4 regions of the Bacillus sp. MT94 genome follow, and region 1 is predicted to be linked to each of the others. Evidence: predicted binding sites of a transcription regulator. Region 1 holds the regulator's gene; each other region holds the start of a gene.
What was found. Region 1 encodes Rex, which represses fermentation and respiration genes when NADH is low (regulators of the CRP and FNR family bind a similar motif). Its sites were predicted from a motif close to TTGTGAAATATTTCACAA; they were not measured.
Positions count from the first base shown of each region.

Region 2: the regulator Rex is predicted to act here: its motif matches at 6,862-6,879, upstream of AC1Q51_RS16045 (DUF1641 domain-containing protein).
Region 3: the regulator Rex is predicted to act here: its motif matches at 2,196-2,213, upstream of pflB (formate C-acetyltransferase).
Region 4: the regulator Rex is predicted to act here: its motif matches at 6,389-6,406, upstream of adhE (bifunctional acetaldehyde-CoA/alcohol dehydrogenase).

Region 1 is NZ_JBXAEZ010000015.1:3,635-11,521, forward strand. It holds gene AC1Q51_RS27575 (ABC-F family ATP-binding cassette domain-containing protein) at 1-1,652, opposite strand, end outside; gene AC1Q51_RS27580 (redox-sensing transcriptional repressor Rex) at 1,839-2,468, shown strand; gene AC1Q51_RS27585 (YdiK family protein) at 2,498-2,689, opposite strand; gene AC1Q51_RS27590 (CPBP family intramembrane glutamic endopeptidase) at 2,686-3,435, opposite strand; gene groES (co-chaperone GroES) at 3,827-4,111, shown strand; gene groL (chaperonin GroEL) at 4,150-5,784, shown strand; purine riboswitch at 5,925-6,026, shown strand; gene guaA (glutamine-hydrolyzing GMP synthase) at 6,191-7,729, shown strand; purine riboswitch at 7,885-7,887, shown strand, end outside.
Region 2 is NZ_JBXAEZ010000004.1:155,612-163,498, forward strand. It holds gene AC1Q51_RS16020 (putative mucin/carbohydrate-binding domain-containing protein) at 1-2,167, opposite strand, end outside; gene AC1Q51_RS16025 (thioester domain-containing protein) at 2,740-3,663, opposite strand; gene AC1Q51_RS16030 (aldo/keto reductase) at 3,776-4,615, opposite strand; gene AC1Q51_RS16035 (MFS transporter) at 4,632-5,795, opposite strand; gene AC1Q51_RS16040 (winged helix-turn-helix transcriptional regulator) at 6,169-6,513, shown strand; gene AC1Q51_RS16045 (DUF1641 domain-containing protein) at 6,949-7,389, shown strand; gene AC1Q51_RS16050 (NAD(P)/FAD-dependent oxidoreductase) at 7,434-7,887, shown strand, end outside.
Region 3 is NZ_JBXAEZ010000008.1:23,907-31,793, reverse strand. It holds gene AC1Q51_RS23690 (UDP-N-acetyl-alpha-D-glucosaminuronate decarboxylase) at 1-444, shown strand, start outside; gene AC1Q51_RS23685 (glycosyltransferase family 2 protein) at 437-1,981, shown strand; gene AC1Q51_RS23680 (hypothetical protein) at 1,950-2,171, shown strand; gene pflB (formate C-acetyltransferase) at 2,324-4,573, shown strand; gene pflA (pyruvate formate-lyase-activating protein) at 4,643-5,374, shown strand; gene AC1Q51_RS23665 (diglucosyl diacylglycerol synthase) at 5,788-6,954, shown strand; gene AC1Q51_RS23660 (YfhE family protein) at 7,328-7,447, opposite strand; gene AC1Q51_RS23655 (GNAT family N-acetyltransferase) at 7,557-7,887, opposite strand, start outside.
Region 4 is NZ_JBXAEZ010000002.1:653,042-660,928, reverse strand. It holds gene AC1Q51_RS09170 (peptidoglycan D,D-transpeptidase FtsI family protein) at 1-1,682, shown strand, start outside; gene AC1Q51_RS09165 (YrrS family protein) at 1,799-2,461, shown strand; gene AC1Q51_RS09160 (YrzA family protein) at 2,497-2,712, opposite strand; gene AC1Q51_RS09155 (class I SAM-dependent DNA methyltransferase) at 2,849-3,487, shown strand; gene mtnN (5'-methylthioadenosine/S-adenosylhomocysteine nucleosidase) at 3,502-4,197, shown strand; gene AC1Q51_RS09145 (O-acetylserine dependent cystathionine beta-synthase) at 4,280-5,203, shown strand; gene AC1Q51_RS09140 (bifunctional cystathionine gamma-lyase/homocysteine desulfhydrase) at 5,207-6,340, shown strand; gene adhE (bifunctional acetaldehyde-CoA/alcohol dehydrogenase) at 6,602-7,887, shown strand, end outside.

The DNA.
Region 1 (7,887 bases):
TGCTGTTCAAGTTGTTCAAATGCTGCGCGTTCAATCATTTCATTTTTCTTCTCCACATAGTAATCGTAATCCCCTAAATATTCCTGTGCACCTTCTGTTGATAACTCAATCACAGTCGTTGTTACACGGTTAATGAAGTAGCGGTCATGTGAGACAAATAGAAGAGTCCCTGGATAATCAATTAAAGCATTCTCTAAAATCTCTTTGCTATTTAAATCAAGGTGGTTCGTAGGCTCATCCAGAATTAATAAATTTGACTTTTGCATCATAAGCTTCGCAAGAGCTAATCGAGCTTTTTGTCCACCACTAAGGGAAGATACTGGTTTCAGTACATCATCTCCTGTAAATAAAAAGTTCCCGAGTATAGTACGGATTTCTTTTTCAGGTTGCAGTGGATATTCATCCCATAGTTCATTTAAAACCCGTTTAGAAGATGTTAAGTTTGCTTGTTCTTGATCATAATAACCAACAGATACATTTGATCCGAAAGAAACATCACCATTTAATAGTGGTAACTTATTCACAATAGATTTTAATAATGTGGATTTCCCAATTCCGTTTGGACCAACTAAAGCAACACTATCTCCGCGAGTTAAGCGCATAGTTACGTTTTCAATTATAGGGTCCTCATCATAGCCAATGGTTGCATCCTTTACTTGTAAAACATCATTTCCACTTTGCTTTTCAATATCGAAGTGGAATGATGCTGACTTAGAATCCCCTAATGGTCTCGTTAATAATTCCATTCTGTCTAGTTGTTTACGGCGACTTTGAGCACGTTTCGTTGTAGAGGCGCGAGCTATATTCTTTTGAACGAAGTCCTCAAGTTTTGCGATTTCATCTTGTTGTTTTTCGTAACGTTTCATTTCTTGCTCATATAATGCTGATTTTAAGTCTAAATATTTACTGTAGTTACCAACAAATCGTCTGCTTTCTTTATTCGAAATTTCATATACTTGTGTAACAAGTTTGTCTAAGAAATAACGGTCATGTGAAACGATTAATATTGCGCCAGGATAACCTTGTAAATATTGCTCAAGCCATGTTAATGTTTCGATGTCTAAATGGTTTGTAGGCTCGTCCAAAATAAGTAAGTCTGGTTTTGTTAATAATAATTTTCCGAGAGCTAATCTTGTTTTTTGCCCACCGCTTAAAGTAGAAATCGTCGTCTGGTGCGTTTCAACTGGGAAGCCAAGGCCGCTTAAAATGGAGCGAATATCCGCTTCATATTGATATCCACCTTGATCTTTATAATTGAGTTGCAATTGGTCATAATCAGCTAACAATCTTTCATATATAGCTTCGTTTGAAAAGTTTTCTTCTTTTCCCATTTCTTGCTCAAGCCTTCGAAGTTTTGTCTCCATTTGCTGTAAGTGGGTAAAGACGGTTAGCATTTCATCCCAAATTGTTAAAGACGTTTCTAGGCCGGTATTTTGAGCTAAATACCCGATTGAGACATCTTTCGGTTTTATAATTTCGCCACCATCATGTGATAACTCACCAGCGATAATTTTTAATAATGTAGATTTTCCAGCTCCATTCCTTCCGACTAATGCGATACGATCTTTTGTTTGTACTTCCAATTTTATGTTTGCAAGAATTGTTTCTGCACCGTATAATTTCGAAAGTCCATTTACTTGTAATAAAATCAATGTTTTCACCTCAAATAATTTCTTAACTTTGCCATGTTTATATTTCTCAATCATACTAAAAATAGTGTATAGTTTAAAATAAGAGAGAATACTTCTTCTCTTTATTATACAAGGAATTTAATGAGTGCTAAACTTCTGTATTTGATTAAAGTATATGAATAAAGATAGGAAGAGAGGAGAGGTCATATGGATCAGCAAAAGATTCCACAAGCCACTGCTAAAAGATTGCCTCTATACTATCGATTTATCCAAAACTTATCTCTTTCTGGTAAGCAGCGTGTTTCATCGGCCGAATTGAGTGAAGCGGTAAAAGTAGATTCCGCAACAATACGAAGAGATTTTTCGTATTTTGGAGCGTTAGGGAAAAAGGGATATGGATATAACGTAAATTATTTATTATCATTTTTCCGCGAAACACTTGATCAAGATGATATAACGCGTGTAGCACTTATTGGAGTAGGTAATTTAGGGACCGCTTTCTTACATTATAATTTCACGAAAAACAATAATACAAAAATTGAAATGGCATTTGATGTTAGTGAAGAGAAAGTTGGAACAGAAATCGGGGGCATTCCTGTATACCATTTAGATGAATTAGAAGAGAGATTATCAAATGATATACAAGTGGCAATATTAACAGTACCGGCTACAGTAGCACAAGCTGTAGCAGATAGATTAGCTGAAACGAGCGTGCATGGTATTTTGAATTTCACACCAGCACGATTAAACGTATCAGAGAATATTAGAATTCATCATATTGATTTAGCTGTAGAGTTACAAACATTAGTTTACTTTTTGAAAAACTATCCACAATAAAACGCAGAGGAAGCGACCTCTGCGTTTTATTATTGTTTCTTCTTTGTGAATTTAACTAATATAAGGCGAAGTGCCAAATTAAAATCAATTGTTGCCATAACTGCAAATAGTATTGTCCACACATTCCAGATTGTATCTGTCACGTTCGTAATGGCGAAGCGTGTAAAGATACATCCAAGAAGGAAGTATAGTGCAGCCATGAACAATGGTGAGTTTCTCATACAAAAAATCCTCCGATAAAGCCTTGCATTTTTTCAGCTTCTTTAATCATTTCTTGAATTTGCTCATTGCTCATAAAAATTTGCCCAATAGCGACTAATGTATTCATCGCAACATGAGCTGCAATCGGAACGATAATACGCTTCGTCTTCACATATAAGAAGGCGAATACGAGCCCCATAGCAGTGTATACCAATAAATGAGTAAAATCAAAATGAATTGCTGCGAATACAAGCGAACTAATGATAGCTGCAATAAAGAAGTTAAACTTCTTATAAAGTGTACCAAATAAAATTTTTCTAAATACGATTTCTTCCAAGATAGGTCCGATTATAGATACGACAATAAGGAACCAAGGTGTCGTTCTTGCAATTTCCATCAGTTTCATTGTATTTTCTGAACCTTGTTTAATTCCTAGCAGCTGCATCTCGATCATACCGGCAACTATTTGTGAAAAGAAAGCCAAGAAGAAGCCGATGAAAATCCATCCAATAGTAGCTGGAACAGAAGAGCGCATTGCATCTAAATGCCTGTCACGAATGTCTGTTCTAAGTAACCAAAGTACGATACATAATGCAACAAAGAAGCTAATAATTGCCCAGTGTCCCGTTATGATTTGTCCTTTTTCCTCCATGGTAAATCCTCTATTATCATAGAGTCCTGTTTTTAGGAGAAGTGGCAATCCAACAACGCCAGATAACTGCATTAAAATGTATGTAACGATAATCCACCAGTATTGTTTCTTCAAATGGTTTAACCATCCTTTCTAACTATAGTGTATGAGATAAGTTAGGATAACATGTAAATATGCTACCTACGATATAAACCTCACTTGAATTATGTTTTTTTCGTAAATCCTTATTTGAAATTATAATAGAAGACAGGAGAAAGTTGTGTGTGTAGCGAAAACAACTTAGGGTGTCCTTTCATATTGTAACATACGAGCAGTGGAAACAACGATTCATATAGTAAAGGCAGTATTCTATATAGAAAGTTTATATAGTGATTTGCGAAAAAATTATGATTTTTTTACTTGCAAAAGAAATTGAGATTATTTATTATTATAAGTGTGTTAGCACTCGGATGACTTGAGTGCTAATAAAAGAAATTTACATAACAAAATGAGGAGGTTATTGTTCATGCTAAAGCCATTAGGTGATCGCGTTGTAATTGAGCTTGTTCAAGCAGAAGAAAAAACAGCAAGTGGTATCGTATTACCAGATACTGCAAAAGAAAAACCACAAGAGGGTAAAGTTGTTGCAGTAGGTACTGGTCGAGTGCTTGAGAATGGTGAGCGTGTTGCTTTAGAGGTAGCAGCAGGTGATCTTATCATCTTCTCAAAATATGCAGGTACTGAAGTGAAATATGAAGGTACAGACTACTTGATTTTACGTGAAAGTGACATTTTAGCAGTTATCGGTTAATTATATAAATCTTAAAAAATCCAAGGGGGTCAATTATTATGGCAAAAGATATTAAATTTAGTGAAGAAGCACGTCGTTCGATGCTTCGCGGTGTCGACACTCTTGCAAACGCAGTAAAAGTAACGCTTGGACCAAAAGGTCGTAACGTTGTACTTGAGAAAAAATTTGGTTCACCACTTATTACAAATGATGGTGTAACAATCGCAAAAGAAATCGAATTAGAAGATGCATTCGAAAACATGGGTGCGAAATTAGTAGCAGAAGTTGCTAGCAAAACAAATGATGTAGCTGGTGACGGAACAACAACTGCAACTGTATTAGCGCAAGCTATGATTCGTGAAGGTCTTAAAAACGTAACAGCTGGTGCTAACCCAATGGGTCTTCGTAAAGGTATCGAAAAAGCTGTTACTGCTGCAATTGAAGAATTAAAAACGATTTCTAAACCAATCGAAGGCAAATCTTCTATCGCACAAGTAGCTGCTATTTCTGCAGCTGACGAAGAAGTAGGTCAATTAATCGCTGAAGCAATGGAGCGCGTTGGTAACGACGGCGTTATTACTTTAGAAGAGTCTAAAGGATTTACAACAGAATTAGACGTAGTAGAAGGTATGCAATTTGATCGTGGATATGCATCTCCTTACATGATTACTGATTCTGATAAAATGGAAGCAGTTCTTGATAACCCATATATCTTAATTACTGACAAAAAGATTTCTAACATTCAAGAAATCTTACCGGTATTAGAGCAAGTGGTACAACAAGGTAAACCACTTCTTATCATTGCTGAAGATGTAGAAGGCGAAGCTTTAGCTACATTAGTAGTGAACAAACTTCGTGGTACATTCAATGTAGTAGCTGTTAAAGCTCCTGGATTTGGTGACCGTCGTAAAGCAATGCTAGAAGATATCGCAATCTTAACTGGTGGCGAAGTAATCACTGAAGAATTAGGTCGTGACTTAAAATCTGCTACAGTTGAATCTTTAGGACGCGCTGGTAAAGTTGTTGTTACAAAAGAAAACACAACTGTAGTTGAAGGTATTGGAAATACAGAGCAAATCGCAGCTCGCATCGGTCAAATTCGTGCGCAATTAGAAGAAACAACTTCTGAATTCGATCGTGAAAAATTACAAGAGCGACTTGCTAAACTAGCAGGTGGCGTAGCAGTAATTAAAGTCGGTGCAGCAACTGAAACTGAGTTAAAAGAGCGCAAACTTCGCATTGAAGATGCACTTAACTCAACTCGTGCAGCAGTAGAAGAAGGTATCGTTGCAGGTGGTGGTACTTCACTTATGAACGTATACACGAAAGTAGCTTCTATCGTAGCTGAAGGCGACGAAGCAACAGGTATCAACATCGTACTTCGTGCACTAGAAGAGCCAGTTCGTCAAATCGCAATCAACGCTGGTCTAGAAGGATCTGTAGTTGTAGAGCGTCTAAAAGGCGAAAAAGTAGGCGTTGGTTTCAACGCAGCTACTGGCGAATGGGTTAACATGCTTGAGTCTGGTATCGTAGATCCAGCTAAAGTAACTCGTTCTGCACTTCAAAACGCAGCATCTGTTGCAGCTATGTTCTTAACAACTGAAGCTGTAGTAGCTGACAAGCCAGAACCAAATGCACCAGCAATGCCTGACATGGGCGGCATGGGCATGGGCGGTATGGGCGGAATGATGTAATTCCGTTTGCCCTAAAAAACATCCATTTCTATATAGAAATGGATGTTTTTTTATGTTTTTTAGAAAAGGAAATGAATTTCTGTAGAATTTTGTCGCTTTCTCTCTTGACCATATAGATACTTCATTGTTAGAATCTAGGAAGATAATATAAAACGATCCTTCATATATCCTCAATGATATGGTTTGAGAGTCTCTACCGGGTTACCGTAAACAACCTGACTATGAAGGCAGTGTGTCTTATATTTATAAAGAGCGGAGACTATCTTTCTTTATAAAGTCAGACCCCTGCCTTTTCTTTGTTATGAGACTAGAGGCGGAGGACTGGCTTTTTTTATTATATTAGTAATGCTTTTCGCCAAATTGGTGAAAATATTTATATACGAGAACTAACGTTGGGGTGATTATTTTGAAGAAGCAACACGATACAATTATCGTTTTAGATTTTGGAAGTCAATACAATCAGTTAATAGCACGTCGAATTCGTGAGTTCGGTGTATACAGTGAACTTCATCCACATACAATTACTGCAGAAGAAATTAAAGCAATGAATCCAAAAGGGATTATTTTCTCTGGTGGACCAAATAGCGTATACGGTGAAGGTGCATTACATTGTGATGAAAAAATCTTCGAACTAGGTTTACCGATCTTCGGTATCTGTTACGGTATGCAGCTTATGACACAACACTTCGGTGGTAAAGTAGAGCGTGCCAACCACCGTGAGTACGGAAAAGCTGTTCTTAAAGTAGAGAACGAATCAAAATTATATGCGAACCTTCCAGAAGAGCAAGTTGTATGGATGAGCCATGGCGACTTAGTAACTGGTTTACCTGAAGGATTCGTAGTAGACGCAACAAGTGAGTCTTGCCCAATTGCTGGTATGAGCAATGAAGCGAAAAACTTATACGGTGTACAATTCCACCCAGAAGTACGTCACTCTGAGCACGGTAACGATTTAATTAAAAACTTCGTATTCGGCGTATGTGGTTGTTCTGAAGGATGGAACATGGAGAACTTTATCGAAGTAGAATTAGAAAAGATTCGTGAAACTGTTGGAGACAAAAAAGTACTATGTGCACTTAGTGGCGGCGTAGACTCTTCTGTTGTAGCAGTATTAATTCATAAAGCAATCGGCGATCAGTTAACATGTATTTTCGTTGACCACGGTTTACTTCGTAAAGGTGAAGCAGAAGGCGTTATGAAAACATTTAGCGAAGGCTTCCATATGAACGTTATTAAAGTGGATGCACAAGAACGCTTCATGAATAAGTTAAAAGGTGTAGAAGATCCAGAACAAAAACGTAAAATCATCGGTAACGAATTCATTTACGTATTTGATGATGAAGCATCTAAATTACAAGGTATGGACTTCTTAGCACAAGGTACACTTTACACAGATATCGTTGAAAGTGGTACAGCAACTGCACAAACAATTAAATCTCACCATAACGTGGGTGGACTTCCAGAAGACATGCAGTTCAAATTAATTGAGCCTTTAAATACGTTATTTAAAGATGAAGTACGTGTATTAGGATCTGAACTAGGAATTCCTGATGAAATCGTATGGCGTCAACCATTCCCAGGTCCTGGTCTTGGTATTCGTGTATTAGGTGAAATCACAGAAGAGAAATTAGAAATCGTTCGTGAATCTGATGCGATTTTACGTGAAGAAATTATTAAAGCGGGATTAGACCGTGAAATTTGGCAATACTTCACTGCACTTCCTGGTATGCGTAGCGTAGGTGTTATGGGTGACGAGCGTACTTACGATTACACAGTAGGTATCCGTGCAGTAACATCTATTGACGGTATGACAGCTGACTGGGCACGTATCCCTTGGGACGTACTAGAGAAAATCTCTGTTCGTATCGTAAACGAAGTAAAACACGTTAACCGTATCGTGTATGATGTAACGAGTAAGCCACCAGCAACTATTGAGTGGGAATAGTATTGTAATAAAAAAGATCCATCTATCATTCATGAATAGATGGATCTTTTTGTTTTCGTTGTTAATACGAACGAAAATATAAAAAAATATAAAAATGTTCGCTTTTAAATTGACAAAAATACATTCAAGAGTTAATATGAGTATGTAATTCAAACGAA
Region 2 (7,887 bases), on a different contig from region 1:
TTACTTGGTTATTTCCAAAACGATCTTTCGTTTCTACTTTGGCTGTTTGTTTTCCGATTTTCGTTGTAGTTGGCTTTTCTACAAAGCCAATTACCTCTCCGTCTTTCACTTCAACAAAGTTTTTCGCTTCTAGCTTTTCTACTTCTGTTCCGACTACTACTGTTTGTGGCTTTGCTGTTACTTCTTGCAATGTTTTTAATCTCTCAAATCCATTTTCAGTAATTTTGAAGAATAATTCTTTTATTTCTTTATTTTTTCCTTCTCCCACATATAAACCCTTTTGATACCAATGTAAGCGTGAAGATTCTGCATGATATACTTTCACCACATCTCCATATTCAAATGCTAATCCATTTACTTCCTTGGCAAAAGCTTCTGTATTCTCCAACCCTTTTACCGCTATATTTTTCTTCTTTTTTCCCTCTTTATCGTACAGTGTAAATTCAAAATACTTCTCATCTTGAAAATAATCGTGAATTAAATTTTTTGTATCTGTTGCACTAAATTTTTTTGTACCATGGTGTAGAGTTACGGTTGACTTCAAGTCTCCCTCCCCGGTATATTTCAATCCATATACAAGTAGGCTATCCCCATATCCAACATTCACTACAACTGGAATGAAATTCTTATTTCCTTTTCCATCTACAATTTCTACTTTTACAGTTTTTTCTCCAACTTCAGGCTTATCTTGCATAATCACACCTGTTGTCTTTACACCTTCTCCTAAATTCTGTACAAGTTCCTTTGCTTTTTTCTCATCATGTGTAGTACCGATTACTACATTTTGTATTTTTTCATTATTTGGCTCGCCATATGGAACTTCATATAACTCAGTTTGTTTTTCACGAATTGGATTGCTATCTGTAGATAACCATATTTCTTTTTCTAATTTTGGTAAATTTAATTTTTCAATCTTTTCTCTCGTAGCATCATTTGCAAATAATCCCCATTTATCAAAGAAAGGAATTAAATTTTGTCCTGCCACTTTTGACGTCATATAAATAAACATCTGCTTTTTCTCTTCATCAGATTTAGGCAGTTCTGTGTCATGTAACAAACGATACATTTGATGTAAATTCGGATAGAATTGTTCCCCATAAGCTAAATGTAACTGCCAAAACATAACTAATTTCTCAAATACATCCATCTTTTCTTGTGCATCTGGTTTACCTAAATAAGCAAATGCAGCTTCATAGCGCCCCTCTTGCTCTAACCTTGTTTTATGCCCGAATGTAGTTTGAACTGCCAAAGAATAAATATTAACGGTTACTTCTCCAAGTCCATCCCATAACCAAGTATTCTGTTGATGTTGATGTCCCACTTCATGCCAAGGCCCCCATCCATCATTAGTTAACTCTTCTAGATTTAGTACTGGCCCTAAATTCCCTTTACTATAAGCTGTTCGATAATAAGTCGCATACATATAATTGTCCGTATACCAGTCTTCAACAAAATGAATGGAGTGTTTACCTTGATTCGCAACACCCACACCACCTTTTGATAAACCTGATATCTTATGTTCTATATTAATTATTTCATCGTGTTTCTTTAATAACGCAGCTGGATCTTCTTGTTTTAAATGCTCCGCTACAGTCTCAGGATGCATAGTTAATAAACTATTTTCTCCCTTCATTTCTATTGCATATGGATCAGGATTCTCTGCCAACATACGTTTCCAATCTTTTGTCGTATGCTTTCCTAAAATAAATAAAGGATTTGTTGTACCACCTTTTTTCACTTTAGCGACTACTTCTCCTGTGTTGTGATAATTATAAAAGTATAATAGTCCCCCATTTGAAGAAGAAATTTTATTCTCACCAGGATTTAAATTGAATTGTTTAGGTTCTTCTTTTTCATAAGAATATGTACCAATATAAGCTTTAATCTGTTGAGTCCCTTCTACTTGAATAACTACTTCTTCACCCGGCTTTACATAAATGCCCGTTGGTTCATAAGGAGAAAAACTCATTCGACGCTGATGCAACTCACGCATCTCTTCTACATTACCTTTTGGCAGCAATTGATACACTCGCTCTTCTTGCTCTTTCTCCTTATCTTCCATCGTCATCTCTGCATACACCTTAGGTACTTCAAGTCCATATGGCGTTAATAACGTAACTAAACAAGCACCAGCTACTAATACCCTACTCGTCTTTTTCTTCGACATAATCTGTGTCCCCTGTTCCTTTATTTAAAGAAACTACCCTATATATTCGTTTAATAAGAAATCCTATTATTTTTATAAAAACATGTAATGAATAGGCTAACACTTCGCGCACCTATATCAATTGCTACCGCATTTCTTCCTATGTATTCGCTTTCTTATATTATAAAATTTTGATGTACTGTATCCTCCTCACTTCTTTCCTCGTGTGATGAGTTCTCTTTCTACATAAAAAGGGTATAGTAAATGATATATTTTAGTCTTGTCATCTATACATCTAAAAATAAAAACAACAATATCATCTTACATTTTCTTCATATATGACCATCTATAGGTAGTTTTTCCAAATGAATTGTACACGCTTTACACTTTGTTTGATAGACTTTTCAATTAGAATAATGTTACAATTTTGTGAATTTAATCTATTAATCGTTACGTTTAGATTTTATTATATCTTGTTATTTCTAAATAGTTTTCCTATCATTAAAACAGCGTTTTATATAGTAAATAATTATTTTGATATAGCTTTAAAACTCATATATAAAAAGCATTGGTTAACACCAATGCTTTCATCCTTACCTTTTATATTGATTCGGTTTATGCGGTTCATTTGGAGTATATGGCTTATTTGGTTTATTTGGAGCCTCAGCCTTTTTCCAACTTACCGCTAACTCTGGACTTGTTTTTTCTTCACTACGCTCAAGTAATACTACTGCATTTTGAATAGTCGGTGTACCTTTATGCGCAATTCCTTGTAGTTTCGTTAAATTTCCTGATACTTTAAAGCTAAATCCACCAGCTGGTGTTTGTTTCGGAATTAAAATGCGGAACTTTTCTCCTACATTAAATTCTGTTTTTGTTTCGCCTTTTTCATTTGCAAATTTCACGCCCGCTGGTGCACCTGTTGCTTGCACTTTATACGTTCCGCTTTTTGCATTTGTTTCTACTGTATATAAACCTGTTTCAAAGAAATCATTTTTTAATACTGCTTCTTGTTCTTCTGTAGGAGTTACACTCATCGTAATTTCTTGTAACTCTTCACTAGCGTTTGCTTTTGCAACGATGTCTTTCGTTACTTTCTCTACATTTTTATTGCGGAAATCTAAATCATTAACATCAATTTGTTTTAACGCATTCCATACTGCAAGCTGCGTTGCGTAATGCGCCTCTCTCCAATCAGATACTCCTAATTCTTGTGGGCTCTTTTGTGGATATCCATTCAACAGTACACGGTACACATTAATATCCACTTTACCCATTTCTGGTAAATCTTGACCACTCGGAGATTTTAAATCTACATTTAAGCAAAATGCAATTTTTCCATCTGCCGTTTTAATAAGTTCTGTTCGAATTGGTTTCTTCTTTGACTTACTATAACTCCAATTCATTTCATACTTTGTATGATCCATAACTTCTGCGAATGCTTTTTGAAGTGGGAATAATACAAATAAGACACTTAAAAACATAGCTAAAAGTTTGAACGATTGCTTTATATTCATGTTTACAGCCCCTTAATAACAAACTTAATACTAAGTAGTATTTAATTAGAAAATATTTTTATGCAAAAAAAAGAGCGCATAAAAGCACTCTTTTTTCTTTCTTACTTTAATCTTAGAAATCGAAGTTATCAGGATCTGGACCAACGCGGTGATTTTGGTTTAACGCATCGATTTTTTCCATGTCTTCTTTTGTTAATTCAAAGTTAAATACATCAGCATTTGCAATAATGCGGTGTTCTTTCGTTGATTTTGGAATTGTAATTACTCCGTTTTGAAGATCCCAACGTAAAATCACTTGTGCTGTTGTTTTACCGTGTTTCTCAGCAATTTCTTGTAATGTTTCATTATCTAATAATTGACCTTGCATAAGTGGTGACCATGCTTCCATTTGAATACCTTGTTCTTTACAGAAAGCTTGTAATTCTTTTTGTGTTAAACGAGGGTGATATTCTACTTGGTTAATCATTGGCTTAATTTCTGCATCTTTCATTACATCTTGTAAGTGATGAATTTGGAAGTTACTTACGCCAATTGCACGTACGCGATCTTCTTTATAAAGTGTTTCTAGCGCTCTCCACGTATGTTTATATTTTCCTTCTACAGGCCAGTGAACAAGGTATAGGTCTAAATAATCTAATTCTAATTTCTTTAAGCTCTCTTCGTATGCAGCAATTGTTTCTTCATATCCTTGATCTGCGTTCCATACTTTTGAAGTGATAAATAATTCTTCTCTTGAAATACCAGTCGCTTCAATACCTGCACGGATTCCTTCACCTACAGCTTTTTCATTTCCGTAAATTGCAGCTGTATCGATGCTACGGTATCCTGCTTTAATCGCTGATTTTACAGCTTCTACAAGTTCTGGTCCTTCTTCTACTTTAAATACACCTAAACCGAACCAAGGCATTTCTACACCATTATTTAATACTGTTTTACTTTGTAAGTTTTTCATTTTATTTTCGCTCCTTTTATTTTACTTGATCTCTTTTTTCTAATGTCATGCTCCATGCTGTTAAAATCACAGCACCTACTACCATAAGACCGCCTACCCAAGCAGTATGGATTAATCCTAACGAATTCGTTACGAGGCCACCTATATAAGAACCTAAAGCGATTCCTCCGTTAAATGCGGCAATATTAATTGCTGAAGCAACATCAACCGCACTTGGAACAAAGCGCTCTGCCAATATAACTACATATACTTGTAGCCCTGGAACATTCATAAATGCGAATAGTCCCATGAAAATAATTGTGATTAATCCAGCTACTTTAAATGGCGCTGTAAATGTTAAAACAAATAATATGATCGCTTGAATAAAGAACATGTAAAATAGCGCTCGAATCGGATTATGATTCGATAATTTCCCGCCAACCATATTCCCTATCGCAATGGCGATTCCATACACTAATAAAATGATAGTAACGGTACTTGCTTCAAATCCTGTTACTTCTTGTAATAGGGGTGATAAATACGTAAATGTTACGAATGTACCACCGTATCCAAGTGCAGTAATAATGAAAACAAGTAATAGTCTTCCATTTTTAATTAATTTAAATTGATCACGAAACGATACAGGTACACCATTTTTTAAATTAGATGGGACGAGTATACTGTTTGCGATGAAAGCAATAATTCCAATTACGACAATCGCCATAAATGACGCTCTCCAGCCAAACTCTTGACCGATAAATGTTCCAATTGGCACACCAGTAATAGTCGCAACTGTTAATCCAGTAAACATAATCGCAATTGCGCTAGCACGTTTATTCTCTGGTACGATTGCAGCTGCAATTGTAGATCCAATTGACATAAACACACCATGTGCAAACGCAGATACAATTCTTGCGATAATTAATACAGTGAAGCTTGTTGCTACCGCCGCAATGCCATTACCAATAATGAAAATAACCATAATCCACATTAATAATGTCTTTCGCGACATACTAGCCGTTAACGCTGTTAAAACAGGAGCTCCTACCGCTGCTCCTAACGCATATAAGGAAACCGTTAAACCGGCTGTTGTAACCGAAACATTTAAATCTTTTGAAATAGATGGTAGTAAACCGACACTAATAAACTCGGTCGTACCAATCCCAAACGCACTAATTGCTAGCGCTAATAAAGCAAACATACTTCTTCGATTCGTCTGAGCTTCCGAAGATGGTACTGTATATGAACTCAATTGAATTCCTCCTTATTACAAGAAATCCAATCATAATAGTATGATAAAAAGGCCCTTTTATCTTCTAAAAAATATATTTCATACTTACAAATGCTATTATGAATGGTTTCATTCCTTTTTTGAAGAACGCACTTTAAAGTACGATAGGCACTAAAAAGTAACATAGTCACTTTTTGGTACCGTACTACTCATTTGCCTCTTACATGTGCTATTATGAAACATATTTAACATAATAAAAAGTACGTACTTTAAAGTGCTATAGGTACTAAAAAGTAACATTTGTATTATTAAACTTACTTTACTCAAAAAGGGAGGGGTTCATATGAAGAAATACAATATTCCTGTAGAGGCGACTTTAGAAGTTATCGGCGGCAAATGGAAAGTTGTTATTCTTTGTCACTTAACGAAAGGTACAAAGAGAACGAGTGAATTAAAACGCTCAATGCCTGGTATTACACAAAAAATGTTAACGCAGCAATTACGTGAATTAGAAGACGACGGGGTCATTCAAAGAAAAGTATACAACCAAGTCCCACCGAAAGTAGAATATTCTCTTACCGACTACGGTTGGTCTTTAGAATCCATTCTTGACTCTCTTTGTTCTTGGGGCGAATGCCATCTTGAAAAAGAAGGTAACACATCGATGCTAATTGCAGAAGGTGAATAATAGGAAAAAGGAAAAAACGAACATGAATTTGTTCGTTTTTTCCTTTTTTTCTATATATATATGTACATTTCTAACTGAAACAAAATATTTTATACGCTTTCATACCTTGTCAGCACTACGTTATACACTCAATATCAAATAATTAGGAATCATTTTTATGTTAACATAGGTGTATATAGTATATAATATAGGATATATATTATATACACTTTCCGGTAACGGAGCTTTTCCATTATGCGGACAAGCCATATATCGGACAGTTCATAAATAATAAGTAAGACGTTATGGTTTTAGATTTATGTTTGCAGCTTACTTGCTGTCATAAATTTAAAGGCATTTTATTGTGTTTTGTGAAACTTTGCATAAAGTTTCGTAAACGTTTACTATCTTACTTATAAAAAATAAGAGTATTGCTATCGTAAAGGAGAATTGGAGATGCCAGAAACTATGACTCAAACAAAGCCAGAACAAGAAACTGTACAAATTTCTGCTAGCCAAGGACAACTTGATGTACTTGATCAGTTGTTAAAACCTGAGGTACAAGAATCATTAACAACACTAGTAGAACAGCTTCCAAAATTAACTGAGCTTGTTAACATTTTAACTAAGTCTTATGACTTCGCTCAAACTGTTGCTACTGATGAAGTATTAAAAAGCGACACTGTTGGTGCAATTACAGAGCTTGTAGAACCTGTAAAAGATACAGTGAAAAGCATGGCTGCAACTGCAATCGAAGCGAAAGATCGTGCTGACGAAAGCAACGAAGTTATCGGCCTATTCGGTCTGTTAAAATTACTAAAAGATCCACAAGCACAAAAAATGTTCCGCTTTGTGAACGCATATCTTCAAATTAGTGCAGAACGTAACAATAAATAATTTAACTTATAACAACAATTAGTAAAGACGGGGGATATCATACTATGTCAAAACAAATTGTCATCTTAGGCGCTGGTTATGGCGGTCTTCTTGCCGCTTTAAACGTACGTAAATATTACAGCAAATCAGAAGCACAAGTTACAGTGATTAACCAATACCCAACACACCAAATCATCACTGAATTACACCGCCTAGCAGCTGGTAACGTGTCTGAGCAAGCAATTGCAATGCCACTTACAAAGCTTTTCAAAGGTAAAGATATCGATCTTAAAATTGCAACAGTTGAGTCATTCTCAGTTGATAGCAAAGAAATCAAACTAGCTGGTGGCACTACTTTATCTTACGATGCACTTGTAGTTGCTTTAGGAAGTAAAACTGCTTACTTCGGTATTCCAGGACTAGAAGAAAACAGCATGGTATTAAAATCTGCTGCTGATGCAAACAAAATCTACAAACACGTTGAAGACCGTATTCGTGAATACGCGAAAACGAAAAACG
Region 3 (7,887 bases), on a different contig from region 1:
TTTAATATTTATGGTCCAAGAGCGAAAGATGGTCCATATGCAGGGGTAATCCCGCGATTTATCCGTGCAGCTTTGCAAGGAGAAGACATTCTCGTATATGGAGATGGAAAGCAGACACGTTGCTTTACGTATGTGAGTGATGCGGTAGAAGCAACAATTCGGGCAATGGATGAGAAGGTAAATGGTGAGATTATTAATATAGGTTCTGAGAACGAACAGAGTATAAAAGAAGTAGCAGAAACAATTAAAAAACTAACGAAATCTTCTTCGAAAATTGTACAAGTTCCTTTTGAGGAAGTATATCCACATGGCTTTGAAGAAATTCCGAATAGAAGGCCGAACGTAAAGAAGTTAAGAGAACTTGTTCAATTTCAAGCGACAGTAACGTGGGAACAAGGATTGAAAGAAACTATTAAATGGTTTCGTGAAGAAAACAATGGCTAAGTCGCTATCAGTTATTATTCCTGCAAGTAATGAAGTAGATACGATTTCAGACGTTATTCAATCGGTCAAACCGTTAAATCCAGTAGAGATTATTGTCATAGCAAATGGTTGTAATGATGGTACAGAAGAGGTTGCTGATCAGCTAGGTTGTAAAGTAATCAGGTATACAGAACTATTAGGAAACGATGTTGGGCGTGCAGTTGGTGCAAAACATGCGATAGGTGATGTATTACTATTTATAGATGGGGACTTTGCTATTCCAACTTCCAAATTACAATTGTTTCTTAATCCAATTTTACATGATCAGACTGACATCGTTTTAAATAATTTGGACGCATTGTTTTTAAAGAAACAAAAACCCCATTCCGTTACAGTGTGGCGTCAAATATTAAATGCAATGTTAGAGCGTGAAGAATTAAAGATAGATTCTTTATTATCTGTACCTCATGCGTTGACGAAAGAAGTCGTCCAAAGTATTGGATATGAATGTTTAGTTAATCCTATTGTAGCTCATTTACGTATAGCACAAAGTAAATGGAGAATTAACCGTCATTGTGCTATTGATGTTATTACGCCGAATAAATTTCGACCGATTGAACATGCTGCATATGGAACGAACCTTTCTCAATCTGAAAGACGAATGATAGGTGATCATATAGAAGCAGTTGCAGAACGAATAGTAAGCAGTGATATACGCGGGGGATATTATGATGGAAATAGGAAAAGGGATAGCGTCTATCATACTTTAAATTTCGAAGATTTTTATCAAGGATGGGGCGTTACATCCAATTTGTATAGAGAAAAGCAACTATCGGTTGTTATTCCTGTACAAAATGAAGAGAAAACAATTGGAAAGGTTATAGAAGAGCTTCGTAAAATTGAACCTTTTGAAATCATCGTTGTCGTAAATGGTTCGTCAGATAAAACAGCAACGATTGCAAAAGACAAAGGCGCAACAACCATTGTATATAAAGAAGCCCTTGGAAACGATGTAGGGCGTTCACTTGGAACTTATTTTGCAAAAGGAGAAATTGTGTTATTTATAGATGGTGATTTTGTTATTCCAGCTAGTGAACTATATCCTTTTGCAAAAGCTATTGCAGATGGAAAGGACGTCGCATTAAATGATTTAAATCATTATTTAGATTTAAGAGTACCACTTCATCTTGTAACTGCATTTAAGTATGCACTAAATTTAGCGTGTGATAGAAAGGATTTAGGGGTAGGCTCACTTATTGCGGTACCTAATGCATTTAGCCACAAGTGTTTGAAAGCAATTGGATATAAATCTTTATTGTCACCTTGTGTAGCACAGGTGAAGGCTCTTCTTTCTGGATTTGAAATTGCATGTGTATGTCGTGTTGAGGTTGATAAGATGAACCGTATTCGTCCCAGTGAACATTTTGCAAAAATAGGTCATCCTCCAGCTGTACTTCGAATTATAGGTGATCATATAGAAGGACTAGAGCAAATAATTGCATCAACAGACAATCGTGGCGGATTCTATGATGGCAATAGAAAAAGAGATGTTTTATAGAAGTAACAAAAAAAGTGTACAACATGTGTACACTTTTTTGTTCTGTTATAAAAACTATAACAGATTAGGAGATAAGAGTATTACAGCTCTACAATGGGTATTGTTCTTATATTACAAAATAGGACTCGTATATAAGGATACCAAAAAAATACAATTAAGGAAAGGGTTAATTTTAAAGACTTTTAAATGAAGTTAACACTATATATATAGTAGTTTGCTCAACATTTCACAAACATGTCACAACTATTTCGTTCACTTTCGTAAAAAAGTAGTATTCTAAGTGTGTAAGCTGTTATATAAAAAATCTTAGTCCTGTACTAATCAAAAATGGAGGAGATTAGGATGACTCAAGTATTAGAAAATGTTAAAAACGCATGGGAAAACTTTAAAGGTGAAAAATGGAAAGCAGAGATTGATGTTCGCGATTTCATTTTAAATAATGTAAACGTTTTCGAAGGAGACGAATCTTTCTTAGCAGAAGCAACTGAAGCAACGAAACAACTTTGGGATCAAGTAATGGATTTAACAACAAAAGAACGTGAAAACGGTGGCGTTCTTGATATGGATACAAAAATTGTTTCTTCTATTACATCACATGACCCAGGATACTTAAATAAAGATATTGAAAAAGTAGTCGGTTTCCAAACTGATAAACCATTTAAACGTTCTTTACAACCATATGGTGGTATTCGTATGGCAGAACAAGCTTGTGAATCTTATGGGTACGAAATGGACAAAGAACTTAGTCGTATTTTTAGAGATTGGAGAAAGACTCATAACCAAGGTGTATTTGATGCTTATACACCAGAAATGAGAAATGCACGTAAATCAGGTGTTATTACTGGTCTTCCAGATGCATACGGTCGTGGACGCATTATCGGTGACTATCGACGCGTAGCATTATATGGTATTGATCATTTAATTGAAGCGAAAAAAGCTGATTTGAATTTAACTGGTGGTGTAATGAGCGAAGATACAATGCGTTTACGCGAAGAGTTATCTGAGCAAATGCGTGCACTTCAAGAACTAAAACAAATGGCTGCTTCTCATGGTTTCGATATTTCTAAACCAGCAACAAATGCACAAGAAGCATTCCAGTGGTTATACTTCGCATATCTTGCAGCGATTAAAGAGCAAAACGGAGCTGCAATGAGTCTTGGACGTACTTCTACATTCTTAGATATTTACATTGAAAGAGATTTAGCAAATGGTACTTTAACAGAAGAAGAAGTACAAGAAATTGTAGATCACTTCATTATGAAATTACGTCTTGTGAAATTCGCAAGAACACCTGATTATAATGAATTATTCTCTGGTGACCCAACTTGGGTAACTGAATCTATCGGTGGTATGGCATTAGATGGTCGTCCATTAGTAACAAAGAACTCATTCCGTTTCTTGCATACATTAGATAATTTAGGACCAGCTCCAGAACCGAATTTAACAGTTCTTTGGTCTAAACAATTACCAGAGAACTTTAAAAACTACTGTGCGAAAATGTCCATCAAAACATCAGCAATTCAATATGAAAATGATGACATTATGCGTGCTGATTACGGCGATGATTACGGAATTGCTTGTTGTGTATCTGCAATGAGAATCGGTAAGCAAATGCAGTTCTTCGGAGCTCGTGCAAACTTAGCGAAAGCATTATTATATGCAATTAACGGTGGTAAAGATGAAAAATCAAAAGCACAAGTTGGTCCTGAGTACGCACCAATTACTTCTGAAGTACTAAATTACGAAGAAGTTATGCATAAGTTTGATATGACAATGGAATGGTTAGCGGGTCTATATTTAAACACATTAAATGTTATCCATTACATGCATGATAAATATAGTTATGAACGTATTGAAATGGCACTTCATGATACAAATGTTCTTCGTACAATGGCAACAGGTATCGCGGGTCTATCTGTAGTAGCAGACTCATTAAGTGCAATTAAATACGCACAAGTAAAACCAATCCGTGATGAAAATGGTATTGCAGTTGACTTCGAGATTGAAGGAGACTTCCCAAAATACGGTAACAATGATGATCGTGTAGATGAGATCGCTGTAAATCTCGTGAAAACATTTATGAATAAACTGCGTAAACATAAAACATATCGTAATTCCGTTCATACAATGTCAATTTTAACTATTACATCTAACGTTGTATACGGTAAGAAAACTGGTAACACTCCAGATGGACGCCGTACTGGAGAACCATTTGCACCAGGTGCAAATCCAATGCATGGACGTGATACAAAAGGTGCATTAGCTTCATTATTATCTGTAGCTAAATTACCATATGAAGATGCACAAGATGGTATTTCTAATACATTCTCTATTATTCCAAAAGCACTTGGTAAAGAAGATGATGTACAAGTACGTAACTTAGTATCTATGCTTGATGGCTATGCAGTAAAAGAAGGCCATCACTTAAATATTAACGTATTTAATCGTGAAACATTAATGGATGCAATGGAACATCCTGAGAAATATCCACAATTAACAATTCGCGTATCTGGTTACGCTGTAAACTTTATTAAATTAACTCGTGAACAACAAATTGATGTAATTAACCGTACAATGCATGAAAGCATGTAAATGAAAAAAGTGTCCCTTCGCTTTTAATACATAGCGAAGGGAGGCTGTTTCAATAAAGGAGGAAGTAACATGGTAAAAGGAAGAATACATTCTGTAGAGTCTTGTGGTACTGTTGATGGCCCAGGGATTCGTTATGTCATATTTACACAAGGGTGTTTATTACGTTGTCAATATTGTCATAATGCTGATACGTGGGAAATCGGTAAAGGTAAAGAAATAACAGTTGAAGAAGTGATGCAGGATGTGACATGTTACCTTCCATTTATTGAAGCCTCCGGAGGCGGTATAACAGTTAGCGGTGGAGAGCCATTATTACAGCTAGACTTTTTAATTGAGTTGTTTAAAAAGTGTAAAGAGGCTGGTATCCATACAACAATCGACTCTTCTGGTGGGTGTTATTCTGAGGAACCAGAATTCCAAAATAAGCTAGATATTTTAATGGATTATACAGATTTAGTTTTATTGGATTTGAAACATATCGATTCCAAAAAGCATCGTAAATTAACAGGGAAACCAAATGAACATATTTTACAATTTGCTCGTTATTTATCGGATAAGAATAAAGCGATTTGGGTACGACACGTATTAGTTCCTGGTGTTACGGATAATGAAGAGGATCTACAAAAACTATCTAGCTTTATTCAAAGTCTGTCTAATGTTCAAAAAGTTGAAGTGTTACCATATCATAAGCTTGGTGTATATAAATGGGAGGCGCTTGGACACAAGTACCCACTCGCAAATGTAGAACCACCTACTGAGAAAAATGTAGAACATGCTAAACATATTTTACAAGCGGTCTAATCCAAATATTGGATTAGGCTTTTTGCTTTCTTTACAATAAAATCTAGAGTATATATTGATAAAAGAGTATACTGAAAGTAGAATATCCATAATTTTGTACGGACTAAGTGGATAAATTTACATAATTGTAAAGGGAAATCAAAATAGTAAAAAGAATTAAGAAGTAAAAGAGTGAGTATCATGGAATAGAGAAGATTTGTAAGTTATTGCGAAAGCTCTTATAGGAAAGTATAATGTAAAGATATGAGCACAGATAGGATTAAGGGGTCAATCTTATATGCTTTGCATATCCACGACAGGTACATAGCTGAAAAGGGAATTATTAGAATCTGTTTATGTAATTTTTAAGGAAAATGTTTTTCCTATTGTCGTATATGCAATATGGAGAAACAAAAAGCTAGGAGTGGATTTGTTTGATAAAAAACCCCAAGGTTTTAATATTAACTGCACATTACGGTAATGGTCATGTGCAAGTAGCAAAAACATTAGAACAAACATTTCGCCAAAAAGGAATTGAAGATGTTATTGTATGCGACTTGTTTGGAGAATCACATCCATTTATAACTGACATTACAAAATATCTATATTTAAAAAGTTATACAATAGGAAAAGAATTATATCGTTTGTTTTATTACGGGGTAGAAAAAATTTATGATAAGAAAATAGCATCTTGGTATGCGAACTTTGGAAGAAAACGTTTGAAAACACTGTTACAGGTGGAGAAACCTGATATTGTAATTAATACATTTCCAATTATTGCTGTACCAGAATTGAAAAAACAAACGGGGATTTCAATTCCTGTCTATAACGTATTAACGGATTTTTGCGTGCACAAAATATGGATTCATCGAGAAGTAGATCGTTATTTTGTTGCAACGGATCACGTGAAAGAATTGATGGTTGATATCGGTGTACCTGCGGAACAAATTGTTGAAACAGGAATTCCAATTCGGAGTAGTTTTGAGTTAAAGGTAAATTCAGACATCATATATAATAAATATCAGTTATGTAAGAATAAAAAGATTTTACTAATTGTAGCAGGTGCTCATGGGGTATTAGGAAATGTAAAAGAACTATGCCAATCATTTATGTCAGTGCCTAATTTACAAGTAGTTGTCGTTTGTGGAAAAAATGAAGCTTTAAAACATGATTTATTAAGTTTACAGAAGCAAAATTCCGATGCATTAAAAGTGTTTGGGTATGTTGAAAATATTGATGAATTATTCCGAGTTACTTCTTGTATGATTACGAAGCCAGGCGGAATAACATTAAGTGAAGCAGCAGCGTTGCAAGTACCTGTCATTTTATATAAGCCTGTTCCAGGACAAGAAAATGAAAATGCGATGTACTTTGAAAAAAAAGGAGCAGCAGTTGTCATTCGCGATGATAGTGAGGTTTTCGCAAAAACAGAGGCATTATTACAAGATGATGTGAAGCTTCTTCAAATGAAAGAAGCAATGAAAAGCATCTATCTTCCAGAGCCAGCTGGTCATATTGTAGATGCAATTTTGGCAGAAAATCATGCAGAACCGCGTCATATACCTATTAAATCACCTGCTCTTGCACAATCTTTTACTTAATATGAAACCCTCTTTGTATATGTAAAGAGGGTTCTTTATTATTTTCAAAGAAAATTTAGCCAGTTATCCACAAAAAAATGCGCTTTCATTAAACAGTAAAGTCGGAATATTAACAACTATATCCACATTGTCCACAATTTTTAGAAAAATATCCACAATTAAAACAGCTGATATATGCTTTAATATAGAAAAATATTAAGTATTTTTGAAAATTACTAACAATTGCATCAGTTTTGTGGATAAAGTTGTCCACAGCAAAAAGACCCCTTATGCATAAGCATAAGGGGTCTTTTTGCTTACTTCTATCAGTCGAGAAAATTATGTAATGAAAATGAATAATTAGGGGGGAAACTTCTAATTATTCATTTTCACTTTAAATGCTTTTCGAGCGATATCCTGCTGCACGATCTGCTTTTTGAAATTCACGTTGATAGAGAACTTCTTGTGTACTAGATAATGTGTTTTTTGCTTTATCACGTTTCTTTTTATCCATTACAAATCACCTCGTGTCTTAAAGTTACTATTTATCGTTTCCAAAGACATGAGGGGATATACGCATATGGAAAATGTTAATGATTGATTATCATTTCAGAAAATTTAGATTATGCTTCTTTTAATTGATGAGCATCTTGGAAGGTTGTATCTCGCATTGTAGCAAGTGTGTATTGATCTTTTGGAATTTCATATAAGTTATATACTTCTTCGTTTGCGTTAATTTCATCATATACGGCTTTTCTTGTTTCGTTTGCTAGATTCACATATTGCAGTTTTTCTGCAGCTTTAATAGAACGAATATTTATTTTACGAATACGCATGAAAATTGTTTCAATATCTAATTCGTAGAAAAGTTCACTAAAAAATGAATCTTTTGCCAATTTATTATAGCCTTTTCCATGATATGGTTTGCCAAGCCATGTCCCGAGAAATCCAGCT
Region 4 (7,887 bases), on a different contig from region 1:
TAATTCAAATCCAAATTATAGATACAGAATCATTTACTGATCGCAAAATAAATTTAATTGAAAAAAGTGTTACGCAACGTACGCAATCCATTGCAGTAGACGATGGACGTGGGCAGTTTATAGATCGTAGTGGTAAAGAAATAGGTGAGGAAAAGTATCCTGTTTTAATTGTTTTTCCATTTTTACAAATAAAAAATGACATGTTAGAGAAAATCGCGCATATCATTGGTGTGTCGAGACAAGAAATCAGAAGACAAATGAAAAATAAAAAAAATGCATTTATACTGCAAGGGGAAACTGCTCCATTTCGAGTGACACGAGAGCAGATGGAGAAGGTGAATCAATTACATGTATTAGGTATTGTAGCAGCTGAAGTGCGATTAAAACAAACTGGGGAGATAAATCATTTAATTGGTGATGTAGGGGAGAACGAAAGAGAATTTCAAAAGCGATATGGAGAAGTGAAAAAAATTTCAAAACAAACGCCGATAGGTATTTCAGGATTACAGCAATCTTTTGATGAATTTTTATTGACTGATGGAGAGGCAAAAGTATTGTATCAAGTAGATCGGCAAGGAGAACCAATTTTCGGAAAGCAAGCGAAATATACTTCACCAGGAAATCCATTTTACCCAGTTAGGATTCAAACTACTTTACATAAAGGGTTGCAGCAAAAAGCAGAAGAAGTGATTGAAGCAAATGAAATAAAGAAGGGGGGATTAGTATTACTTGATGTAAAGACAAATGAAATATTAGCGATGGTCAGTAAGCCGTCTTTACAAGTAAGAGATAAGAATTTATATAAGACTACACTTGAAAATCAAATGTTAACGCCGCATTTTCCAGGCTCTGTTTTTAAAACAGTAGTTGCAGCTGCAGTCATTGATCAAAAAGTAAATTTGTTTAATCGGACATTTAATTGTAATAAAGATTTATATGGTGAAAACGACCCACAAGTTATGATGGGTACACTTAACTTCAAAGAGAGCTTTGCTAGGAGCTGTAACAGGACATTTTCCGAGTTAGGTAACGAGCTATTACAAAAGGATAGGACGGTGCTAGAAACATACGTAGCAGCTTTAGGAGCAAATGAAAAGGTCGGATGGAAAGGTTCTGTATTTCATACACCTCATTTCGAGCAAATGCCAGAAGAAAAAGGCACTACTATTTGGGGGAATGAAGAAAACAAAAATAGTAAAAAAGCGGTAGAGCAAACAGCGATTGGACAGAAAGATGTACGTATATCACCTCTAGCAATTGCTAATATGATGGCGACGATTGCGAGGAATGGAGAAAAGATGGAAGTGAAAGCTGTTGAAAAAATAGTATATAAAAATGGAGCGGATTTTTTTACATTTGAGAACCATACGTTACATGGAAAACAGCTTTCGTATGAAACAGTGAAAACATTACAAGAGTTATTAAGAGGCGTTGTAACAAGGGAGAAAGGAACAGGAACGGCATTCCGCTCGTTACCGCTCAGTGTCGCTGGAAAATCCGGGACAGCGCAAACAGGGAAAGGGACGAGGGTGAATCGCTGGTTTGCAGGTTATTTTCCGTATGAGAATCCAAGATATGCTTTAGTTGTTGTTGATCTAGAGACTGATAACAAAGTGAATAAAGTAACACCTATTTTTAAAGATATGGTAGGAGCAATCTATCAATTGGAGAATGAAAAGTAATCTTGCAATTTATAGTGAATTGTTTTCATTTCATGAAAATATCATTGTAAATGTTCAACCTTTCTAGATTTAATGTTACAATAGCAATTAGGAAAAACTGCATGGAGGTTTGGAGAATGGCAGGAGGATCAAGATTCCAACAGAAACAACAAAAACGTCGTCAAAACGGTGTTTTAAATATTGCAATCGCTATTGTATTACTATTAGTAGCTATTGTAGCATATCAATTGTTCGTTCCTAGTACGAAAGAGCAAGCATCTTCTACTGATAAGAAAGTCTCTCAACAAACAACAAAGAATGAGAAAGCTGGAAAATCAGAAGATAAAGAATCTGCTAAGAAAAAAGAAAAAGAAAAAGAGCAAGCAGAAGCTAAGCAAAAAGCTGAAGAAGAGAAGTTAAAGGCTGAGGAAGAAAAGAAAAAAGCTGAAGAAGAAGCGAAAGCTAACGAGAAAGTATCAGCTGAAAAAACTGTATCCAAGGCAAAAGAGGCTTATACAAAACCTTCTTGGAAAGCTGTAGGAACAGAACAAGGTTCATCACCAGCGATGACGTTTAAACAGGGGTCATCAGATTGGAATGAGATGCAAAGTGCAATTGCTGCAGGTATTGAAGTACCGAAGGAGCAATTAGTATTCCATTTTGTTGGAAGAGACAAAACTGGAAAGAGTAAAGCTTATGGTGACGTTCAAGATAAGCAAAGTGGAAAAAGATATTACGTAAATATTGATTGGGTAGACAATGAGGGCTGGAAACCAGTACTTGTTCAAACTCTAAACTAAAAAAGAGAAGCTCCTTAGGAGCTTCTCTTTTTTAGTTAACGCAATTTCTTTAATTTAAAATGAACAACCGCGCTATAATACGGTCTTTTGCTTTCAGGATCCATAACCATTTGATGTGAGATGTGATGAACTTCAAGCATAAGTGCTTTATTATTATCGATTTGTTCACTAATTTTTCGTTCTAAAGAAGCTAAGTCTCCCGCTTCAAAAAATTCTACTTTATCTTCTAACATTTCAAAGGTAAATGACATGAAGACGGCCCCTCTCCTATGTAATCAACTATAGTGTAACAAAGAAAAGAAGGAAATACCATGTACATTTCAATTGACATTTTTAGAAAGAGGGAATATCATACTGATAAAACCGATAAGAAAAAGGGGAATTTTTATGGGCACAGAATTTAATGGTTTATTTGATGAGTGGGCTCATACGTACGACTCATTCGTACAAGGCGAAGATATACAATATAAAGAAGTTTTCGCCCATTATGAGGATATTCTAGAGGATGTAGTTAACAAGTCATTTGGTAATGTATTAGAATTTGGTGTCGGTACAGGTAATTTAACAAATAAATTATTACTTGCTGGCCGCACAGTTTACGGTATAGAACCGTCGCGTGAAATGCGTATGATTGCAAAAGAGAAATTGCCAAAAGAATTTTCGATTACAGAAGGTGATTTTCTTTCGTTTGAAGTCCCAAATTCAATTGATACCATTGTAAGCACCTATGCATTTCATCATTTAACAGATGATGAAAAAAATGTAGCGGTTGCGAAGTATAGTCAATTGCTAAACAAAGGTGGTAAAATAGTGTTTGCTGATACGATATTTGCAGATCAAGATGCATATGATAAAACTGTTGAAACAGCAAAACAAAGAGGTTTTCACCAGTTAGCAAACGATTTGCAAACGGAATACTATACACGTATTTCAGTTATGCAGACTATTTTTGAAAACAATGGCTTCCATGTAACGTTTACGAGATTAAATCATTTCGTTTGGGTAATGGAGGCAACTAAGCAATAGAAAGAGGGATTAGATTGAGAATTGCTGTAATTGGAGCAATGGAAGAAGAAGTACGTATTTTACGTGACAAATTAGAACAAGCAGAAACAGAAACGGTTGCAGGTTGTGAATTTACGAAAGGGCTATTAGCAGGACATGAAGTAATCTTGTTAAAGTCTGGTATTGGTAAAGTAAATGCAGCGATGTCAACGACAATTTTATTAGAAAAATATAAGCCTGAAAAAGTAATTAATACTGGTTCAGCTGGTGGATTCCATCATTCTCTAAACGTTGGTGATGTAGTTATTTCCACTGAAGTTCGTCACCATGACGTAGATGTAACAGCATTTAACTATGAATATGGTCAAGTACCAGGAATGCCGCCTGGATTTAAAGCTGATGAGGCGTTAGTTGCATTAGCTGAGAAATGTATGCAAACTGAAGAAAATATTCAAGTTGTAAAAGGCATGATTGCAACAGGCGATTCATTTATGAGTGATCCGAACCGCGTTGCAGCCATCCGTGATAAATTTGAAAATCTTTATGCGGTAGAAATGGAAGCAGCAGCTGTCGCACAAGTATGCCACCAATATGAAGTTCCGTTTGTTATCATTCGCGCACTTTCTGATATTGCTGGTAAAGAATCAAATGTTTCATTTGATCAGTTTTTAGATCAAGCAGCTCTTCATTCTACAAACTTTATCGTAAAAGTGTTAGAAGAGTTAAAGTAATGTAACAAAAAGGCAACTGTCTCATATAAAGAAAATACATACAGTTGCCTTTTCTTTATTGGCAAACAAGGGGGAGAACACGATGAATGTATATCGTGGAGTTCATGAGTTAATTGGTCATACACCAATTGTAGAAATTACTCGTTTTTCACTTCCGAAAGGGGTCCGCTTATTTGCAAAGCTTGAATTTTATAACCCAGGCGGAAGCGTTAAGGATCGTTTAGGAAGAGAATTAATCGAAGATGCGCTAGAAAAAGGGCTTGTTACCCAAGGTGGAACAATTATTGAACCGACTGCTGGGAATACTGGTATTGGACTGGCACTTGCAGCATTAGAACATGATTTACGTGTTATCGTTTGTGTACCAGAGAAATTTAGTATTGAAAAACAAGAATTAATGAAAGCACTAGGTGCAACGGTCGTGCATACACCGACTGAGCAAGGAATGACCGGTGCAATTGCAAAAGCAAAAGAATTAGTAAATGAAATACCGAATTCATACTCTCCAAGTCAGTTTGCGAATGAAGCAAACCCGCGTGCTTATTTCAAAACACTAGGTCCTGAACTTTGGGATGCACTGAATGGAGAGATTAACATATTTGTTGCTGGAGCAGGAACTGGCGGTACGTTTATGGGGACTGCATCTTATTTGAAAGAAAAAAATATAGATATTAAAACAGTTATCGTAGAGCCAGAAGGATCTATTTTAAATGGTGGTAAGGCTGGTTCACATGAGACCGAAGGAATTGGACTGGAATTTATCCCGCCATTTTTGAAGACATCTTATTTTGATGAAATTCATACGATTTCTGATCGAAATGCATTTTTACGAGTGAAAGAATTAGCGCAAAAAGAAGGACTTCTCGTTGGGAGCTCTTCAGGAGCAGCATTTCATGCGAGCTTACTTGAGGCAGAGAAGGCAGCACCAGGTACAAATATTGTAACCATTTTTCCTGATAGTAGTGAGCGCTATTTAAGTAAAGACATATACAAAGGATGGGAATAAAAAATGAGAGCAAAGACAAAGTTAATTCATGGTATTCGCATAGGAGAACCTTCAACTGGATCTGTAAACGTACCGATCTATCAAACAAGTACGTACAAACAAGAAGCGGTTGGTAAGCATCAAGGATATGAATATTCACGTACAGGTAACCCAACACGTGCAGCTTTAGAAGAAATGATTGCTGTATTAGAAAATGGTCATGCTGGATTTGCATTCGGTTCTGGAATGGCTGCTATTACAGCGACAATTATGTTGTTCTCAAAAGGTGACCACGTTATTTTAACAGATGATGTTTATGGTGGAACGTATCGTGTTATTACGAAAGTATTAAACCGCTTCGGTATTGAACATACATTTGTAGACACAACAAACTTAGAGGAAGTTGTAGAAGCAATTCGTCCAAATACGAAAGCGATCTATGTGGAAACACCAACGAACCCATTACTAAAAATTACTGATATTAAGAAAATATCTACTCTTGCTAAAGAGAAAGATTTATTAACAATTATTGATAATACATTCATGACGCCATATTGGCAGTCGCCGATTTCTTTAGGAGCAGACATTGTACTTCATAGTGCAACGAAATATTTAGGAGGTCATAGTGACGTAGTTGCAGGTCTAGTAGTGGTAAATAGCCCACAACTAGCAGAAGACCTTCACTTTGTACAAAACTCAACAGGAGGTATTCTTGGACCACAAGATAGCTTCTTACTACTTCGCGGTTTAAAAACATTAGGAATTCGTATGGAAGAACATGAAACGAATTCACGCGCTATTGCTGAATTCTTAAATAATCATCCAAAAGTAAATAAAGTATATTACCCAGGTCTTGAATCACATCAAAACCACGAATTAGCAACAGAACAAGCAAATGGATTTGGTGCTATTATTTCGTTTGATGTAGATAGTGAGGAAACATTAAATAAAGTACTTGAGAAACTGCAATACTTTACACTTGCTGAAAGCTTAGGAGCAGTAGAAAGTTTAATTTCTATCCCATCTCAAATGACACATGCATCAATCCCAGCAGATCGCCGTAAAGAATTAGGAATTACAGATACATTAATTCGTATTTCTGTCGGTATTGAAGATGGTGAAGATTTAATTGAAGATTTAGCACAAGCGCTAGCGTAATAAAAAATGCACTGCTAATGTGGAGCAGTGCATTTTTATTATGTTAATTTGTGAAACATTTCACAAATTAGACATACACAAATGAAATGATTTCATGTATATTGAATTCATGAAATGTTATTCACGAGTAAACTTGTGAAATGTTTCACAAACAATGGGATTCATGTAGGACGGTAACTCTATTTTTTTTCGCTAATCGGGACTTATTATGACCTGTAGGGACTTATAAAGACCGTGATAACAGAATAGGAGGAAATTTACATGGTAGTCAAAGAGAAAGTTGTAAATGAAATGCAAGAGGTAAAAGAGATGATTGATACGTTAGTAAATAACGGTCAACAAGCTTTACAAGCATTAGAAAGTTTTACACAAGAGCAGATTGACAACATTGTTCATGAAATGGCATTAGCAGGTGTTGATCAACATATGCCACTTGCAAAATTGGCTGTTGAAGAAACAGGCCGTGGTGTCTATGAAGACAAATGCATTAAAAATATTTTTGCCACTGAATATATTTGGCATAGTATAAAGCAAGATAAAACGGTAGGAATTATTCACGAAGATCCTCATGAAGAAATAATAGAAATTGCAGAACCTGTCGGTGTAGTAGCTGGGGTAACACCAGTAACGAATCCAACGTCGACAACAATGTTTAAAGCTTTGATTGCGATAAAAACGAGAAATCCAATTATTTTCGCATTTCATCCTTCTGCACAAAATTGTTCGGTGGCAGCAGCGAAAACCGTATATGATGCAGCAATGAAAGCTGGTGCACCAAAACATTGTATTCAATGGATTGAAAGACCGTCTGTCGAAGCGACAAAACAATTAATGAACCATGAGGGTGTGGCACTCGTTCTAGCAACTGGAGGCGCTGGTATGGTGAAATCAGCTTACTCTACTGGAAAACCAGCACTAGGTGTAGGTCCTGGTAATGTACCGTGTTATATAGAAAAATCAGCACATGTAAAACGAGCTGTTAATGATTTAATTTTATCGAAAACATTTGATAACGGTATGATTTGTGCATCGGAACAAGCAATCATTGTCGATAAAGAAATCTATGATGATGTTAAAACAGAAATGATCGAAAACAATTGTTACTTTGTAACAGAAGAAGAAAGAAAAAAATTAGAAAAGCTCGTTATAAATGAAAATACATGTGCAGTAAATAGTGATATTGTAGGAAAATCAGCACAGTATATTGCCGAATTAGTTGGGATTACTGTTCCTGAACATACAAAAATGCTTGTAGCTGAAATTCAAGGTATCGGAGCAGCATACCCGTTATCTCGTGAGAAACTGAGCCCAGTATTAGCCTGTGTGAAGGCGAATTCATTAGAAAAAGGATTTACATATTGCGAAGAAATGTTGAACCTCGGTGGTTTAGGACATTCAGCAGTTATTCATTCTACAAATAAAGAAGTGCAAAAGCAATTTGGATTACGTATGAAAGCTTGCCGTCTCATTGTAAATGCACCTTCATCACAAGGTGGAATAGGGGATATATATAACGGATTTATTCCATCACTTACACTTGGTTGTGG